DNA from 2 places in the Roseateles sp. GW821-FHT09G03 genome. Region 2 is predicted to be linked to the other one. Evidence: predicted binding sites of a transcription regulator. Region 2 holds the regulator's gene; the other holds the start of a gene.

Region 1 (7,836 bases), on a different contig from region 2:
GACCTCGTCGAACGTCTACTTCTATTCGCTGGCCAACGAGATGGGCGTGGACATGATCCACGACCAGCTCGAACCCTTCGGCTTCGGCCGCCGGACCGAGATCGACCTGCTCGGTGAGGTCACCGGCATCCTGCCCAGCACCGAGTGGAAGCGCCGCGCCTACAAGCGGCCCGAACAGCAGAAGTGGTACGCCGGCGAGACGATCTCGCTGGGCATCGGCCAGGGCTACAACAACTTCACCATGCTGCAGCTGGCGACGGCCATGTCGACGCTGTCCAGCGGCGGGGAGCGCTACCGGCCCCGGCTGGTGCGGGAGATCGAGGACGTCGTCAAGCACGCGCAGCGGCGCGTCGCGAGCGATGCGCTGGCGCCGCTGGCGCTGCGCCGGGCGGACGTCGACGTGATCCGCAATGCGATGCACGACGTGACGCTGGAAGGCACGTCGCGCGCGGTGTTCGCCGGCGCGCAGTACCAGAGCGCCGGCAAGACCGGGACGGCGCAGGCGGTGGGCCTGCGTGCCGGCCAGACCTACAGCAGCATCAAGGCGGATGAGCGCAAGCGCGACCACTCGCTGTACATCTCGTTCGCGCCTTATCAGGCGCCGACCATTGCGCTGGCACTGATCGTCGAGAACGCGGGCTTCGGTTCCGAGTCCGCCGCGCCGATCGCGCGACGCGTATTCGACTACGTGCTCACCGGGACCTACCCGAGCGAAGAGGACATCGCCAAGGTGCGGGTCGGCCAGGTCGGCGCGCCGATCGGCACGCCGCGCCGCGTCGAGGACATCCCGCTGCCCAACGCTGCGGCCAGCGCGCCGGAGGCGGCCGCGTCGGGCGCGTCCTCGCCCGCGTCGACCCCTTCGCCCACGCCCTCGGCGTCGACAGCGCCACCCGCACGGTCCGCCGCGCCGCGCCCCACCCCGGGAGCCTCACGATGAGCGCCGTCTTCAGCAAACCCAGCCTGCTGCAGCGCGTGAAGCCGCTGTTCCAGGGCTTCGACATCCCGCTGCTGCTCGCGATGGCCTGGCTCATGGGGCTGGGTCTGATGTGCATGTACTCGGCGGGCTACGACCACGGCACCCGTTTCGTCGATCACGCCCGGAACATGGTCCTGGCCATGGGTGTGCTGTTCGTGACCGCGCAGGTGCCGCCGCAGCGGCTCATGCAACTGGCGTTGCCGCTCTATGCGGTCGGCGTGACGCTGCTGGTGGCGGTGGCGCTGTTCGGCATCACGAAGAAGGGCGCGACGCGCTGGCTGTATGTCGGCACGCAGATCCAGCCGTCCGAGCTGCTGAAGATCGCCGTGCCGCTGATGCTGGCGTGGTGGTTCCAGAAGCGCGAAGGTCAATTGCGGCTGCCGGACTTCATTGCGGCCTTCATCCTGCTCGTCGTGCCGGTCGGGCTGATCGCGAAGCAGCCGGACCTCGGCACCTCGCTGCTGGTGCTGGGCGCGGGCCTGTACGTGATCTTCTTCGCCGGTCTGTCCTGGAAGCTGATCATCCCGGCGCTGGTGCTGGCCGGCGCGGGCATCACGGCGCTGGTCTTCAGCGAGGACCAGATCTGCCAGCCCGACGTGAAATGGATCGTGCTGAAGGACTACCAGAAGGATCGCGTCTGCACCTTGCTGGACCCGACGAAGGATCCGCTGGGCAAGGGCTTCCACATCATCCAGGGCGAGATCGCGATCGGCTCGGGTGGCGTGACCGGCAAGGGCTTCATGAAGGGCACGCAGACGCACCTGGAGTTCATTCCGGAGCGGACGACCGACTTCATCTTCGCGGCCTACGGCGAGGAGTTCGGACTGATCGGGGCGGCGGGGCTGCTGATCGGCTTCACCGCGCTGATCCTGCGCGGGCTCGCGATCGCGCACGAGGCGCCGACCTTGTTCTCGAGATTGCTCGCGGGGGCCATCACGCTGAGCTTCTTCACCTACGTGTTCGTGAACATGGGGATGGTGACCGGCATCCTGCCCGTGGTGGGGGTGCCGTTGCCGTTCATCTCGTACGGGGGGACGGCGATGGTGACGCTGGGCCTGTCGCTCGGGATGCTGATGTCGATCGCCAAGAGCCGGGGTGGGACGCAGCGCTGATCAGGCGGCGGCGCCCCTTCCGCGGAGGCGGTCAGACACTGGCGTTCTGCAGCGGGTGCGCGGCGAAGCGGACCGTGAACCGCGCGCCCGGTCCTGCGCCTTCGGACTCCGCCTGCCGGCGCGCCCGTGTGTCGTCGACCGTGATCTCGGCCTCATGCTGCTGGACGATCTCGCGCACGATCGCCAGCCCCAAGCCGGAGCCGTCGACGTTGGTGCCCAGCGCCCGATAGAACGGCTGAAAGATCTGCTCGCGTTCCGACTCGACGATGCCCGGCCCCGAATCTTCGACCTGCAGGACGCAGACCTGTCCGAACGGGTCCTCGACGACGCGCACGGTGACCGTGCCGTCGCTCGGCGTGTAGAGCAGCGCGTTGTCGACGAGATTGCGGATCAACTCGCGGATCAGCAACGGGTGCCCGTTGATGCGCAGCCCGGCCTGGCTGGCCTCCGGCCCTTCGTAGCCGAGGTCCAGGCGCTTCTCCATGGCGCGTGGCACGAAGTCGCGCACCGTCTCGATCGCCAGCACGGCAAGGTTCACTTCGCTGCGACGCGCGGCGTGCTCCTGGTCCTCGGCGCGGGCCATGGCCAGCAACTGGTTGACCATGTGCGCCGCGCGCTGGCTCGACACCGCGATCTGCTTCAGCGAACGACGCAGTTCCGCTGGCGAGCTGCGACCTTCGTCGATCTCGCGCTGTGCCAACTCGGCCTGCGTGCGCAGCCCCGCGAGCGGCGTCTTCAACTGATGCGCGGCATCGGCCAGGAAGTGCTTCTGCGAGCGGATCGATTGATCGAGCCGCTCCAGCAGGTCGTTGATGGCCTGCACCAACGGCGCGACTTCGTCGGGGATGCGCTGTTCGTCGATGGGGCTCAGGTCCGAGCTGTCGCGCGAGCGGATGCGCCGCTGCAGATCGTTCAGCGGCGCGATACCGCGCGCCAGCGCCAGCCACACCAGCAGCACCGCCAGCGGCAGGATCACGAACTGCGGCAGGATGACGCCCTTGATGATCTCGTTGGTCAGGCGCGAGCGTTTGCCCAGCGTCTCCGCGACCTGCACCAGCATCATCCGCTCACTGCCGGCCATCCCCTCCGGCACCACCCAGAGGTAGGACACGCGCACCGCTTCGTTGTTGATCTCGTCGAATCGGCGGTTGACCTCCCAGGGCACGATCGGCGGCTCGACCTCGGGCACCGGCAGCTGCGCATCGCCGCTCAGCAATTCGCCGCGCAGGCCCAGCACCTGGTAGTAGACGGTGTCGGATTCGTCCGCGCGCAGCAGGGCGGCGGCCTCCGGGGCCAGCGCGTACCGCGAGCGGCCGCGCCGCGCGGCCGCGTCGCCAGGCGTCGGCTCGGTCACGACTTGCAGGCCGAGCGTGCGCGCCATTTCGTCGAGCTCGCGGTCATACGGCTTGTTGGCGATGCCCTGGGCCACCAGCCAGGTCAGCGCGACGCTGATCGGCCAGATGACCAGCAGCGGCGCGAGCATCCAGTCGAGGATCTCGCCGAACAGCGAGCGATGGCCGGAGGAATCAGCCGCCATGCGGCAGCTCAGCCGGGAATCTTCTCAAGGCAGTAGCCCAAGCCGCGCACCGTGGCGATGCGGATCGGGCCCTGTTCGATCTTCTTGCGCAACCGATGGATGTAGACCTCGATCGCGTTGTTGCTGACCTCTTCGCCCCATTCGCACAGGCGCTCGACCAGCTGGTCCTTGCTGACGAGACGGCCGGCGCGCTGCAGCAGCACCTCCAGCAGCGACAACTCACGCGCCGAGAGTTCCACCATCTGCTCGTTGATGTAGGCGACACGGCCGGTCGCATCGAAGGTGAGCGGACCATGACGGATCACGCTCGATGCGGTGCCCAGGCCGCGACGCGTCAGCGCGCGCACGCGGGCTTCGAGCTCCTGCAGCGAGAAGGGCTTGGCCATGTAGTCGTCGGCGCCGAGGTCGAGGCCCTTGACACGTTCCTCGATGCTGTCGGCGGCGGTCAGGATCAGCACCGGCACGGACGAACCGCGCGCGCGCAGCCGTCTCAGGACCTCCAGGCCGTGGAGCTTGGGCAGGCCGAGATCGAGGATCAGCAGGTCGAATTCATGGGAGGCGAGTGCCGCGTCCGCTTCGCTGCCGCTGCCGACCTGATCGACGGCGCAACCCGACGCCCGCAACGAGCGCAGCAGGCCGTCGGCCAGGACCTGGTCGTCTTCGGCGATCAAGATGCGCATGTGTCGTCCCCTCTGGTTATGGAGACATTCTAGGGAGCGGCCTGCTGGTGTTCCCTAGGCGTTTCCGAGGCGTCCGACGGTGGGGGATCGGGGGTGCCTGGTCAGGCGGACGACAGGTTCGCGTGGGGACGTCTCCCACCGATGACGGAAATGGGAGGGAGGTCCGCTGCTGGCTCATCTAGTGAGCCACTGGCGGCCTAAGATGCCTGCATCGACCCTCACCGGCACCGCACAGCGGATCGGCCGGGCTCGACAAAGTACTGTACAGATATACAGATTGCGCCAATAATCCGCCGCAGCCAACAGGAGAAGATTGCATGGACGCCCCCGTGAAGAACGCCAACACCGAAAAAGCCAAGGCCCTGCAGGCCGCCCTCGCCCAGATCGAAAAGCAGTTCGGCAAGGGCTCCATCATGCGGCTGGCCGAAGGCGAGAAGATCGAGGACATCCAGGTCGTCTCCACCGGCTCGCTGGGCCTGGACATCGCGTTGGGCGTCGGCGGCCTGCCGCGCGGCCGCGTGGTCGAGATCTACGGCCCGGAATCCTCGGGCAAGACCACGCTGACGCTGCAGGTCATCGCCCAGATGCAGAAGCTGGACGGCGTGTGCGCCTTCATCGACGCCGAACATGCGCTGGACGTCCAGTACGCGCAGAAGCTGGGGGTCAACCTCCAGGAACTGCTGATCAGCCAGCCCGACACCGGCGAACAGGCGCTGGAGATCGTGGATTCGCTGGTGCGCTCGGGGTCGGTCGACCTGATCGTCATCGACTCGGTCGCCGCGCTGACGCCGAAGGCGGAGCTCGAAGGCGAGATGGGCGATTCGCTGCCCGGCCTGCAGGCCCGGCTGATGAGCCAGGCGCTGCGCAAGCTGACCGCCACCATCAAGAAGACCAACTGCACCGTCGTCTTCATCAACCAGATCCGGATGAAGATCGGTGTGATGTTCGGCAGCCCGGAAACGACCACCGGCGGCAACGCGCTGAAGTTCTACGCCTCGGTGCGCCTGGACATCCGCCGCATCGGCTCGATCAAGAAGGGCGAGGAAGTCATCGGTTCGGAGACCAAGGTCAAGGTGGTCAAGAACAAGGTCGCGCCGCCGTTCAAGACGGCGGAGTTCGACATCCTCTACGGCGAAGGCATCAGCCGCGAGGGCGAGATCATCGACATGGGTGTGGCGAACAAGATCGTCGAGAAGGCTGGCTCCTGGTACGCCTACAGCGGCGAGAAGATCGGCCAGGGCAAGGACAACGCGCGCGAGTTCCTGCGCGAGAACGCGGATCTGGCGGTCGAGATCGAGAACAAGATCCGCGACTCGCTGGGCATCCCGTTGCTCGGCGCGACGCCCGGCGGCGACGCAGAGTAAACGCGGGGCCTTCGCATGACCCCGCCTGATGGTCGGCGGGGCCGGGCCTCGCAGCCGCTGTCGCTGAAGGCACGCGCGGTCGCGCTGCTTGCTCAGCGAGAGCACAGCGCGATGGAGTTGCGGCGCAAGCTGCTGCGCATCGCGCGTGATCGGCTGGCCGAAGCCGCCGAGGCTTCGGCAGCTTCGCGCGACGAGTTCTCGGATGACGACGAGTCGACAGCGCTCAGCGGCGAAGTCGAAGCGGTGCTCGACTGGCTCAAGGCCAATGGGTATCTCGACGAGTCGAGATTCGTCGAGTCCCGCATTCATGTGCGCTCGCAGCGCTTCGGCCAGCGGCGCATCGAGCAGGAGCTCGCCCAGCACGGACTGTCGTTGGACGCAGAGCAGCGTTCGACCCTCGCGGCCAGCGAGCTGGATCGCGCGTGCGACATGCTCCGCCGCAAGTTCAGCGATGGCGCGGTCCTCGACGCCGCGGCGCTAGCCAAACGCATGCGATTTCTCATCGGGCGCGGATTCGGTCCTGACCTCGCGCGGCGCGCGGTCCGACGTGTCGCCGAGGGCGGCGATGCCGATGCATGAAGCACGCTCCGGGTGGGCGACAGGTCGTGCCGCCTGAAAGAGCGACAGCGTCTGAAACTCCACGAAACTTCGTGCGTCACGAGCACCTTGCGACGCGCTGACAAGCCCACGGCAGTGCGCGTCTCAACCGCGCCAAGGGCTTGATGCAACGCAGCATGCTACATTTTCGGCTTCGCAAAACAGCCCGCCGGCGTTCGTCCGCGGGCATGTTTTCGCGTGTTTGCATCGGTTTTATGTCTTCCTCCGCCTCCCCCGAGCGCCATCCGCCGCACCCTCGTCGCTCCGTCGACGCGCGGTCCTATGGCCGCGACGACGGGTTCCTTGTCGCGGGAGCCTGGCTGAATCCGGCGTTGCAAACCTCCTCTCCACGCCGGTACCGCGGAGCGTCCGCGGCATTGGCTGCTTCTTCCTGATTCATCCATCAAGCGAGACCTCCCTATGAAGATTCACGAGTACCAGGGCAAGGAAATCCTGCGCCAGTTCGGCGTGCCGGTGCCGCGCGGCATTCCCGCGTTCACGGTGCAAGAGGCGGTCGAAGCCGCGCAGAAGCTGGGCGGCCCGGTCTGGGTGGTCAAGGCGCAGATCCACGCCGGCGGTCGCGGCAAGGGCGGCGGCGTCAAGCTGGGCAAGAGCCTGGACGACGTGAAGGCGCTGTCCGAGCAGATCCTGGGCATGCAGCTGGTCACGCACCAGACCGGCCCGGTCGGCCAGAAGGTCCGCCGCCTGTACATCGAAGAAGGCGCGGACATCAAGAACGAGTTGTACATCTCGCTGGTGACCGACCGCGGCACGCAGAAGGTGGCCTTCATCGCGTCGAGCGAGGGCGGCATGGACATCGAGGAGGTCGCCCACTCGACCCCCGAGAAGATCATCACCGAGTACATCGACCCGCTGACCGGCATCACGACCGAGCAGTCGAAGAAGATCGCCGCGGCCATCGGCCTGAGCGGCGCTTCGGTGGACCAGGCCGTCGACCTGTTCGCCAAGCTGTACAAGTGCTACATGGACACGGACGCGTCGCTGGTTGAAATCAACCCGCTGAACTGCGATTCGAAGGGCAACCTGATCGCCCTGGACGCCAAGTTCAACTTCGACGCCAACGCCCTGTTCCGCCACCCGGAAATCGTTGCCTACCGCGACCTGGACGAAGAAGACGCGGCGGAGATCGAAGCCTCGAAATTCGACCTGGCCTACATCTCGCTGGACGGCAACATCGGCTGCCTGGTGAACGGCGCCGGCCTGGCCATGGCCACGATGGACACCATCAAGCTGTTCGGCGGCGAGCCCGCCAACTTCCTGGACGTCGGCGGCGGCGCCACGGCCGAGAAGGTCACCGAGGCCTTCAAGATCATGCTGAAGAACCCCGAGGTGAAGGGCATCCTCGTGAACATCTTCGGCGGCATCATGAAGTGCGACACCATCGCCGAAGGCGTGATCACGGCCTGCAAGGCCGTCAACCTGAACGTCCCGCTGGTCGTCCGCATGAAGGGCACCAACGAGGAGCTGGGCAAGAAGATGCTGGCCGAGTCCGGCCTGCCCATCATCGCCGCCGACACCATGGCCGAAGCCGCGACGAAGATCGTCGCCG
Region 2 (7,836 bases):
TACGGACGTGGCGCGGCGGACATGAAGACTTCGCTGGCGGCGATGGTCGTCGCCGCGGAAGACTTCGCGGCGATGCATCCGGATCATCGCGGCAGCGTCGCCTTCCTGCTCACCAGCGACGAGGAAGGTCCGGCGCGTGACGGCACCGTCGTCTGCGTCGAGCGCCTGCGCGCGCGCGGCGAACGGCTCGACTACTGCATCGTCGGCGAACCGACCTCGGTCGAGCGCCTCGGCGACACCGTCAAGAACGGCCGCCGCGGCTCGCTGTCCGGCAAGCTGCGCGTGATCGGCGTGCAGGGCCACGTCGCCTACCCGCACCTGGCGCGCAACCCCGTCCATCAGGCCGCGCCGGCGCTGGCCGAGCTGGCCGTGAGCGAATGGGATAATGGCAACGCCTACTTCCCGCCGACGACCTTCCAGATCTCCAACATCGCCGCCGGCACCGGTGCCGGCAACGTGATCCCCGGAGAGATGGTGGTGGACTTCAACTTCCGCTTCTCGACCGAATCGACGCCGGGCGCGCTGCGCCAACGGGTGCATGCGCTGCTGGACCGCCACGGGCTCGAGTACGTGTTGGACTGGTCACTGTCCGGCGAACCCTTCCTGACACCGGTGGGCGAGTTGTCGGCGGCGATCAGCGCGGCGATCGCGGCGGAGACGGGCGTGACGGCCGAGTTGTCCACGACCGGGGGCACTTCGGACGGGCGCTTCATCGCCAAGCTCTGCCCGCAGGTGGTGGAATTCGGACCGCTCAATGCGAGCATCCACAAGATCGACGAATTCGTGCCGTTGGATCAGATCGCGCCCCTGACGCGCATCTACCGACGCACCCTGGAGAATCTGCTGCTGTGACGCTGTTGGAATTGATCGAGGCCCAGGCCGCCCGCCTCCGTGAGGCGGGCGTTTCGTTTGGGCACGGCACGACGAACGCCTTCGACGAGGCCGCCTGGCTGAGCCTGTGGGCGCTGGACCTGCCGCTGGATGCGCTCGACGCGCACGAAGCCGATGCCGTCGACGACGCGGGTCGCGCGAAGGTCGAGGCGCTGGTCGCCGAACGCATCGCGACGCGCAAACCCGCCGCCTACCTGACGCGCGAAGCGTGGCTGCAGGGCGTGCCCTTCTACGTCGACGAGCGTGCCATCGTGCCGCGCAGCTTCATCGCCGAGCTGCTCGCCGACGCGACCATCGACGCATGGCTGTCGGACCAGACAAGCCGCGTGCTGGACCTGTGCACCGGCAACGGCAGCCTGGCCGTGCTGGCCGCGATGGCCTGGCCGGACGTGGCGGTCGACGCCATCGACCTGAGCGCCGAGGCGCTCGCGGTCGCGGCGATCAACGTCGAACGTCATCAGCTCGGCGAGCGCATCCGGCTGCTGCTGGGCGACGGCCTCGCGCCGGCGCAGGGACCGTACGACCTGATTCTCTGCAATCCGCCGTACGTGAACAGCACGTCGATGGCGGCGCTGCCGCACGAGTACCGCGCCGAACCCGAGCTCGCCCTCGCGGGCGGCACGGACGGCATGGACTTCATCCGCACGCTGCTGTCCGCAGCACCCGGCCAGATGAAGCCGCACGCGGTGCTGGTCCTCGAGATCGGCAACGAGCGCGAGTTTTTCGAAGCCGCTTTCCCACAGCTTGAATCCGCCTGGCTGGAGACCTCCGCCGGCGAAGACCAGGTCCTGCTGCTGACCCGCGAGGCGCTGGTCGCCGCGGGCTTCGGCCATGACGACGAACAAGGAGTTTCCCCATGATCACGCTGCGCAACATCGTGCTGCGCCGCGGCACCAAGGTCGTTCTCGATGACGCGAGCGTCGTGCTGCAACCCGGCGAGAAGGTCGGCCTGGTGGGCCGCAACGGCGCGGGCAAGTCCAGCCTGTTCTCGCTGCTGACCGACCGCCTGCACAGCGACAAGGGCGACGTGGAGATCCCGCGCCACTGGGCGCTCGCCGAAGTGGCGCAGCACATGCCCGAGACCGACATGCCGGCCACCGAGTTCGTGCTGGAAGGCGACGTCCGCCTGATGGCCGCGCGGCAGGCGCTGGCCGAGGCCGAAGCCGCCGACGACGGCCACGCCATCGCCGATGCCTACGCGCAACTGATGGACGCCGGCAGCCTCGACGCCCCCGCCCGCGCGCAGGCGCTGATGATGGGCCTGGGCTTCAAGGGCGCGCAGGTCGATGCGCCGGTCAACAGTTTCTCCGGCGGCTGGCGCATGCGGCTGCAGCTGGCGCGCGCGCTGATGTGCCCGTCCGACCTGATGCTGCTGGACGAGCCCACCAACCACTTGGACCTGGACGCCCTGGTCTGGCTGGAAGCGTGGCTGCAGCGTTATGAAGGCACGATGATCATCATCAGCCATGACCGCGAATTCCTGGACGCGATCACCAAGGTCACGCTGCATCTGGACGAGGCCAAGCTGCACCGCTACGGCGGCAACTACACGGCCTTCGAGTCGATGCGCGCCGAGCGCATGCTCCAGCAGCAGCAGGCCTTCAGCAAACAGCAGGAGCGCATGGCGCATCTGCAGAAGTTCATCGACCGCTTCAAGGCCAAGGCCAGCAAGGCCAAGCAGGCACAGAGCCGCGTGAAGGCACTGGAACGCATGGAACGCCTCGCGCCGGTGCTGACGGCGTCGGACTTCAGCTTCGAGTTCCGCGAGCCGCTGAACCTGCCCAATCCGATGCTGATGTTCGATACCGTCTCCGTCGGTTACGACACCGACGAAGGCGAGAAGGTCATCGTGCGCGGCATCGACCGCTCGGTGCTGGCCGGCCAGCGCTTCGGCATCCTGGGCGCCAACGGCCAGGGCAAGTCGACCTTCGTGAAGACGGTGGCGCGCATGCAGCGCGCGATGGGCGGCACGATCACCGAGGGCAAGGGCCTGTCGATCGGCTACTTCGCGCAGCAGGAGATGGACGTGCTGCGGCCTGATGAAGGCCCGCTGATGCACATGATCCGCCTGGCCAAGGAAGTCAGCCCGAACGCCCGCGAGCAGGAGCTGCGCGACTTCCTCGGCCAGTTCCGCTTCGTCGGCGACATGGTAAACCAGGAAGTGGGCAGCCTGTCCGGCGGCGAGAAGGCCCGGCTGGTGCTGGCGATGCTGGTCTGGCAACGCCCCAACCTGCTGCTGCTGGACGAGCCGACCAACCATCTGGACCTGCAGACCCGCGAGGCGCTGTCGATGGCGCTCAACGAGTTCGAAGGCACCGTCATGCTCGTCAGCCATGACCGCGCGCTGCTGCGCGAGGTCTGCGACGAGTTCTGGCTGGTGGCCGACGGCAAGCTCGCGCCCTTCGACGGCGACCTGGACGACTACCAGCGCTGGCTGCTGGACCGTTCCAAGGAAGCCGCGAAGATCGCGAAGGAAGAGGCCAAGCTGGCGCTGCGCAGCGCGCGCGCCAGCAGCGCAACACCTGCCCCTGCGCCGGTGGTTGCGGCGCCCGTGGCGGCCGCGCCGGTGCCGCCCGCCCCCGTCAAGCGCGACGACCGCAAGCTCAGCGGCCAGGCCCGGCAGAAGCTGTCCGAGCAGACCCGGCCCCTGCGCAAGGAGATGGAGCAGATCGACGCCCGCATGAAGGCCTGGGCAGACGAGCGCGCCGCGCTGGAAGCCCAGCTGTCCGGCGCCGGTCGGACGCCCGCGCAGATTGCGGACGCTGGCAAGCGACTGAAGGCCATCGGCGACGAGGTCGAAGCCGCCGAACTGCGTTGGCTGGAGCTCAGCGAGCAGGTGGACGCGATCCAGGCGACGGGCTGAGCCCCACAAGCTCCTTCCCGACCCCTCCAGTTCAACAACGCCCCGGCGACACCTGTCCCCGGGGCGTTGTTCCTTCTGGAACTTCCAGCCCTGGCCGCCGATAGTTCCCGTCAACCGCGCTCAAAGACCATTTCAATTGTGCGCAATTGAATTGCTCGCTATAGTTCATCCCATGCCGAACACGAAGCCCTTCAACCCGCCGGTCGCCGCCACCACGGCACGCCTGCACGACCAGCCGGCGCCTGCGGGCACGGACTGGCTGAAGCTCGATGTTCAACTGTGCTTCGCGCTCTATTCGACATCGCTGGCGATGACGAAGCTCTACAAGCCGCTGCTGGCTCCGCTGGGCCTGACCTATCCGCAGTACCTGGTGATGCTGGTGCTGTGGGAGACGGATGGGCCGAGCGTCTCCGATCTGGGGCAACGCCTGAACCTGGACTCCGGCACGCTCACCCCGCTGCTGAAACGGCTTGAATCGAGCGGCCTCATCGAGCGCCGCCGTGCAACGGCCGATGAGCGCCGCGTGGAAATCCACCTGACGTCCGCCGGCCGCGCCTTGCGTGAGCAGGCGGTCGCCATCCCAGAACACCTGGCATGCGCCAGCGCCTGCGGTCCCACCGAACTGGAGTCGCTGACAAGACGCCTGCATGAATTGCGTGGCAACGTACTGACCCACCTGGCACGCGATAACGCCGCCTCCAACGGGGATGGCAAGACCTGACCCCGAGCATCCGTTTTCACCCCCAACCCATCACCACCAAGGAGCCTCACATGGCCATCGAAAAAGCCCTCTACACCGCCACCGCCACCGCCACCGGCGGCCGTCAAGGCACCGCGCAATCGTCGGACGACCGCCTGAAGGTCCAGCTGTCCACGCCCAAGGCGCTGGGCGGCGACGACGGCGCCGGCACCAACCCCGAGCAGCTGTTCGCCGCGGGCTACTCGGCCTGCTTCATCGGCGCGATGAAGGCCGTCTCCGGCCGCAACAAGGTCGCCCTGCCGGCTGAAGTCTCGATCACCAGCGAAGTCGGCATCGGCCCCCACGCCAACAAGCCGGGCGCCTTCGGCATCGCCGTGTCGATGAAGATCTCGGTGCCGGGCATGGACCGCGCCGCGCTGGAAAAGCTGGTCGCCGACGCGCACGAAGTCTGCCCGTACTCGAACGCCACGCGCGGCAACATCGACGTCACGCTGACGATCGTCTGATCGTCCGGGTCCGGCCCGCTCCGGATTCACGATGAAAAAAAGCGCCGGCAATGCCGGCGCTTTGTCGTTGATGAGCGCCGCGGCGCGCGACGAGCTCAGCGGGACCGCAGCAGTGCGAGCAGCAATTCGATGCGCGCAGCCCACGGGGACAGTGCTGCCGCGGGCTCGTCGTTTGCGCCGACGATGCGTCCCTGCGCGCAACGCGTCGTGCGCCAGACCGGGACGCCCGCATCCTTCAGCGCCTGCACCGGCGCCTCCAGCGCCCGGTTCAGCGTGCCGTTCCCTGTACAGGCCAACACCAGGCCTTGGAGTCCGGCTGCGCGCCACGCGTCGAGCGAACGCGCATCGGCGCCCGCATGACTGGCGAGCACCTCGACCCACGGCCACCGCGACGCGTCTTCGGGCAGCACGCTCGCGCCCAAAGCCTCGCCTTCCGGCCAATCGCGGAAGCGGCGCACGATGCCCTCCTCCACCACAGCCAGCGGGCCGGCGTCAGGCCCGGCCTCGAAGGCATCGAGGCGGTAGGTGTGCGTCTTGCGCAGTTCCAACCCCGACCGGACCTGACCCGCGACCACCGCAACGACGCCGCGGACGCCAGCGGTCTCCGCCACGGCCACCGCATCGAGCAGGTTCTGCGGTCCGTCCGCTTGAATGGCCGTCGCCGGGCGCATCGCGGCCGTCAGGACGACCGGCTTCTCCGGCGCGAGCACGCGTTGCAGCAGGTAGGCCGTCTCCTCGAGCGTGTCCGTCCCGTGCGTGATCACGACGCCGCGGACCTCGGGGCGATCCAGATGCTCCCGCACCCGACGCGCGAGACGCGCCCAGGTCGCGTGATCCATGTCCTTGCTGTCGAGCTGCGCCAGTTGCTCAGCCTCGAGCGCCTTCGAGGCCAACGCGGGCACCGCGCCCACCAACGACTCGACCGACAGCGAGCCGGCCTTGTAGCCGACGTTGTCCGTCGCGCTGCCGGAGGCGCCGGCGATGGTCCCGCCGGTCCCGATGATCACGAGGGTCTGGGCCGCACTTTGCAATTTGTCGTCTCCTGTATAAAAATCCAGATGCTGGATGAATTCTCAGGCGGCTTTTGAACCCTCAAGGTCGCCTCGTCTTCGACATCCGCCCCTCAATGGAATAAAGGCTTGCTCGTGGACACACCGCCCAAACTCACTGCCCGACAACAGCAGATCTTCGATCTGGTCCGCGACAGCATCGAGAGCACCGGCTCGCCGCCCACCCGCGCGGAGATCGCGCAGCAGTTGGGATTCAAGTCCGCCAATGCCGCCGAGGAACACCTGCAGGCCTTGGCGCGCAAGGGCGTCATCGAACTGGTGGGCGGTACCGCCCGCGGGATCCGGCTGCCGTCGACGGCCCTGCGCCAGGTCAATCGCGCCCGGGAGCACAGCCAGTTCGCGTTGCCGCTGGCCAGCCTCGCGCAGTTGACGCTGCCGCTCGTGGGCCGCGTGGCCGCCGGCGCGCCTATCCTCGCCGAGGAACATGTCGAGCAGCACTATAGCGTCGACCCCTCGATGTTCTCGAAGGCGCCCGACTACCTGCTGCGCGTCAAAGGCATGAGCATGAAGGACATCGGCATCATGGACGGCGACCTGCTTGCCGTTCAGAAGATCAGCGAAGCGCGCAATGGTCAGGTGGTCGTGGCGCGCATCGGTGAAGAGGTCACCGTCAAGCGCTTCCAGCGTCATGCCGATGGGATCCGCCTGCTGCCCGAGAACCCGGACTTCGAGCCGATCGAAGTCACTTCCGATGAGGAGTTTTCGATCGAAGGGCTGGCGGTCGGTCTGATCCGCTCCGGCGGCTTCCACTGAATCCCGGCAGCGGCGTCGTGAGCGCGCGAAAGACGCACACCAAGGCGGCCTCGGCCGCCGAGTGTGCGACTTTGCGGCAGATTCCCAACATCGGGCCCGCGATGGTTCGGGATTTTGAACTGATGGGAATTCGCCAACCTGCGGATCTCGTGGGCGCCGACGCCTTCGCCCTGTATCAGCGAATTTGCAAGCTCACAGGCCAACGACACGATCCCTGCGTGCTGGATACTTATATGGCCGCCGTCGATTTCATGAACGGCAACGCTCCCCGAGATTGGTGGAGTTATACGGCGCAGCGAAAGCGCGAGTATCCAGATCTCTGATCACGGGACAAATCAAACGCACCAAAGAAAAAACCCTGCCGATTTGCATCGACAGGGTTTTAATGTTGGCGGAGTGGACGGGGCTCGAACCCGCGACCCCCGGCGTGACAGGCCGGTATTCTAACCAACTGAACTACCACTCCAGATACGACGCTATTGAGTGCGTCGATATCATTTGCGAACAAGTTTCGCTGCAAACCATCGATACCTTTCGGAACCGCGATGCAGCCAAGCCTTGTCGAACTTGGCGTCCCCTAGGGGATTCGAACCCCTGTAGCCACCGTGAAAGGGTGGTGTCCTAGGCCTCTAGACGAAGGGGACTGGACTTGCTTGTCTTGACTCGAACTGCGCGTACTCTGCAACCTCACACCCGAAGGTGCTCTGGTGGAGGTAAGCGGGATCGAACCGCTGACCTCTTGCATGCCATGCAAGCGCTCTCCCAGCTGAGCTATACCCCCGAATGCTTTCGCATCGAATCGGTACGCCGCCCGAGTCTCAACTGTGTTGGCGGAGTGGACGGGGCTCGAACCCGCGACCCCCGGCGTGACAGGCCGGTATTCTAACCAACTGAACTACCACTCCAGATACTCAAGATCTTTCGATCTATCGCATCAAACTTTTCCTGCTTTGATTCGATCAATTGCTTGATGTCATCGCTGCGTCGATTTCGTTACTGTACCTGATTTTGACAACGATCAAATCGATTTCCGAAGAATTTTTCGATTTTCTC

What was found. The regulator LexA, encoded in region 2, represses DNA repair genes until DNA is damaged. The targets are predictions, from matches to a motif close to ACTGTATNNNNATACAGT.
Region 1: the regulator LexA is predicted to act here: its motif matches at 4,565-4,582, upstream of recA (recombinase RecA).

Annotation. Positions count from the first base shown of each region.
Region 1 is NZ_JBWKOK010000002.1:295,533-303,368, reverse strand. It holds gene mrdA (penicillin-binding protein 2) at 1-937, shown strand, start outside; gene rodA (rod shape-determining protein RodA) at 934-2,088, shown strand; gene AC07OZ_RS08570 (sensor histidine kinase) at 2,120-3,625, opposite strand; gene AC07OZ_RS08565 (response regulator) at 3,634-4,305, opposite strand; gene recA (recombinase RecA) at 4,623-5,669, shown strand; gene AC07OZ_RS08555 (regulatory protein RecX) at 5,781-6,248, shown strand; gene sucC (ADP-forming succinate--CoA ligase subunit beta) at 6,687-7,836, shown strand, end outside.
Region 2 is NZ_JBWKOK010000001.1:457,543-465,378, reverse strand. It holds gene dapE (succinyl-diaminopimelate desuccinylase) at 1-852, shown strand, start outside; gene prmB (50S ribosomal protein L3 N(5)-glutamine methyltransferase) at 849-1,751, shown strand; gene AC07OZ_RS02095 (ATP-binding cassette domain-containing protein) at 1,748-3,754, shown strand; gene AC07OZ_RS02090 (MarR family winged helix-turn-helix transcriptional regulator) at 3,927-4,475, shown strand; gene AC07OZ_RS02085 (organic hydroperoxide resistance protein) at 4,526-4,960, shown strand; gene AC07OZ_RS02080 (asparaginase) at 5,056-5,991, opposite strand; gene lexA (transcriptional repressor LexA) at 6,106-6,783, shown strand; gene AC07OZ_RS02070 (helix-hairpin-helix domain-containing protein) at 6,801-7,106, shown strand; tRNA gene AC07OZ_RS02065 (tRNA-Asp) at 7,173-7,249, opposite strand; tRNA gene AC07OZ_RS02060 (tRNA-Glu) at 7,352-7,427, opposite strand; tRNA gene AC07OZ_RS02055 (tRNA-Ala) at 7,489-7,564, opposite strand; tRNA gene AC07OZ_RS02050 (tRNA-Asp) at 7,612-7,688, opposite strand.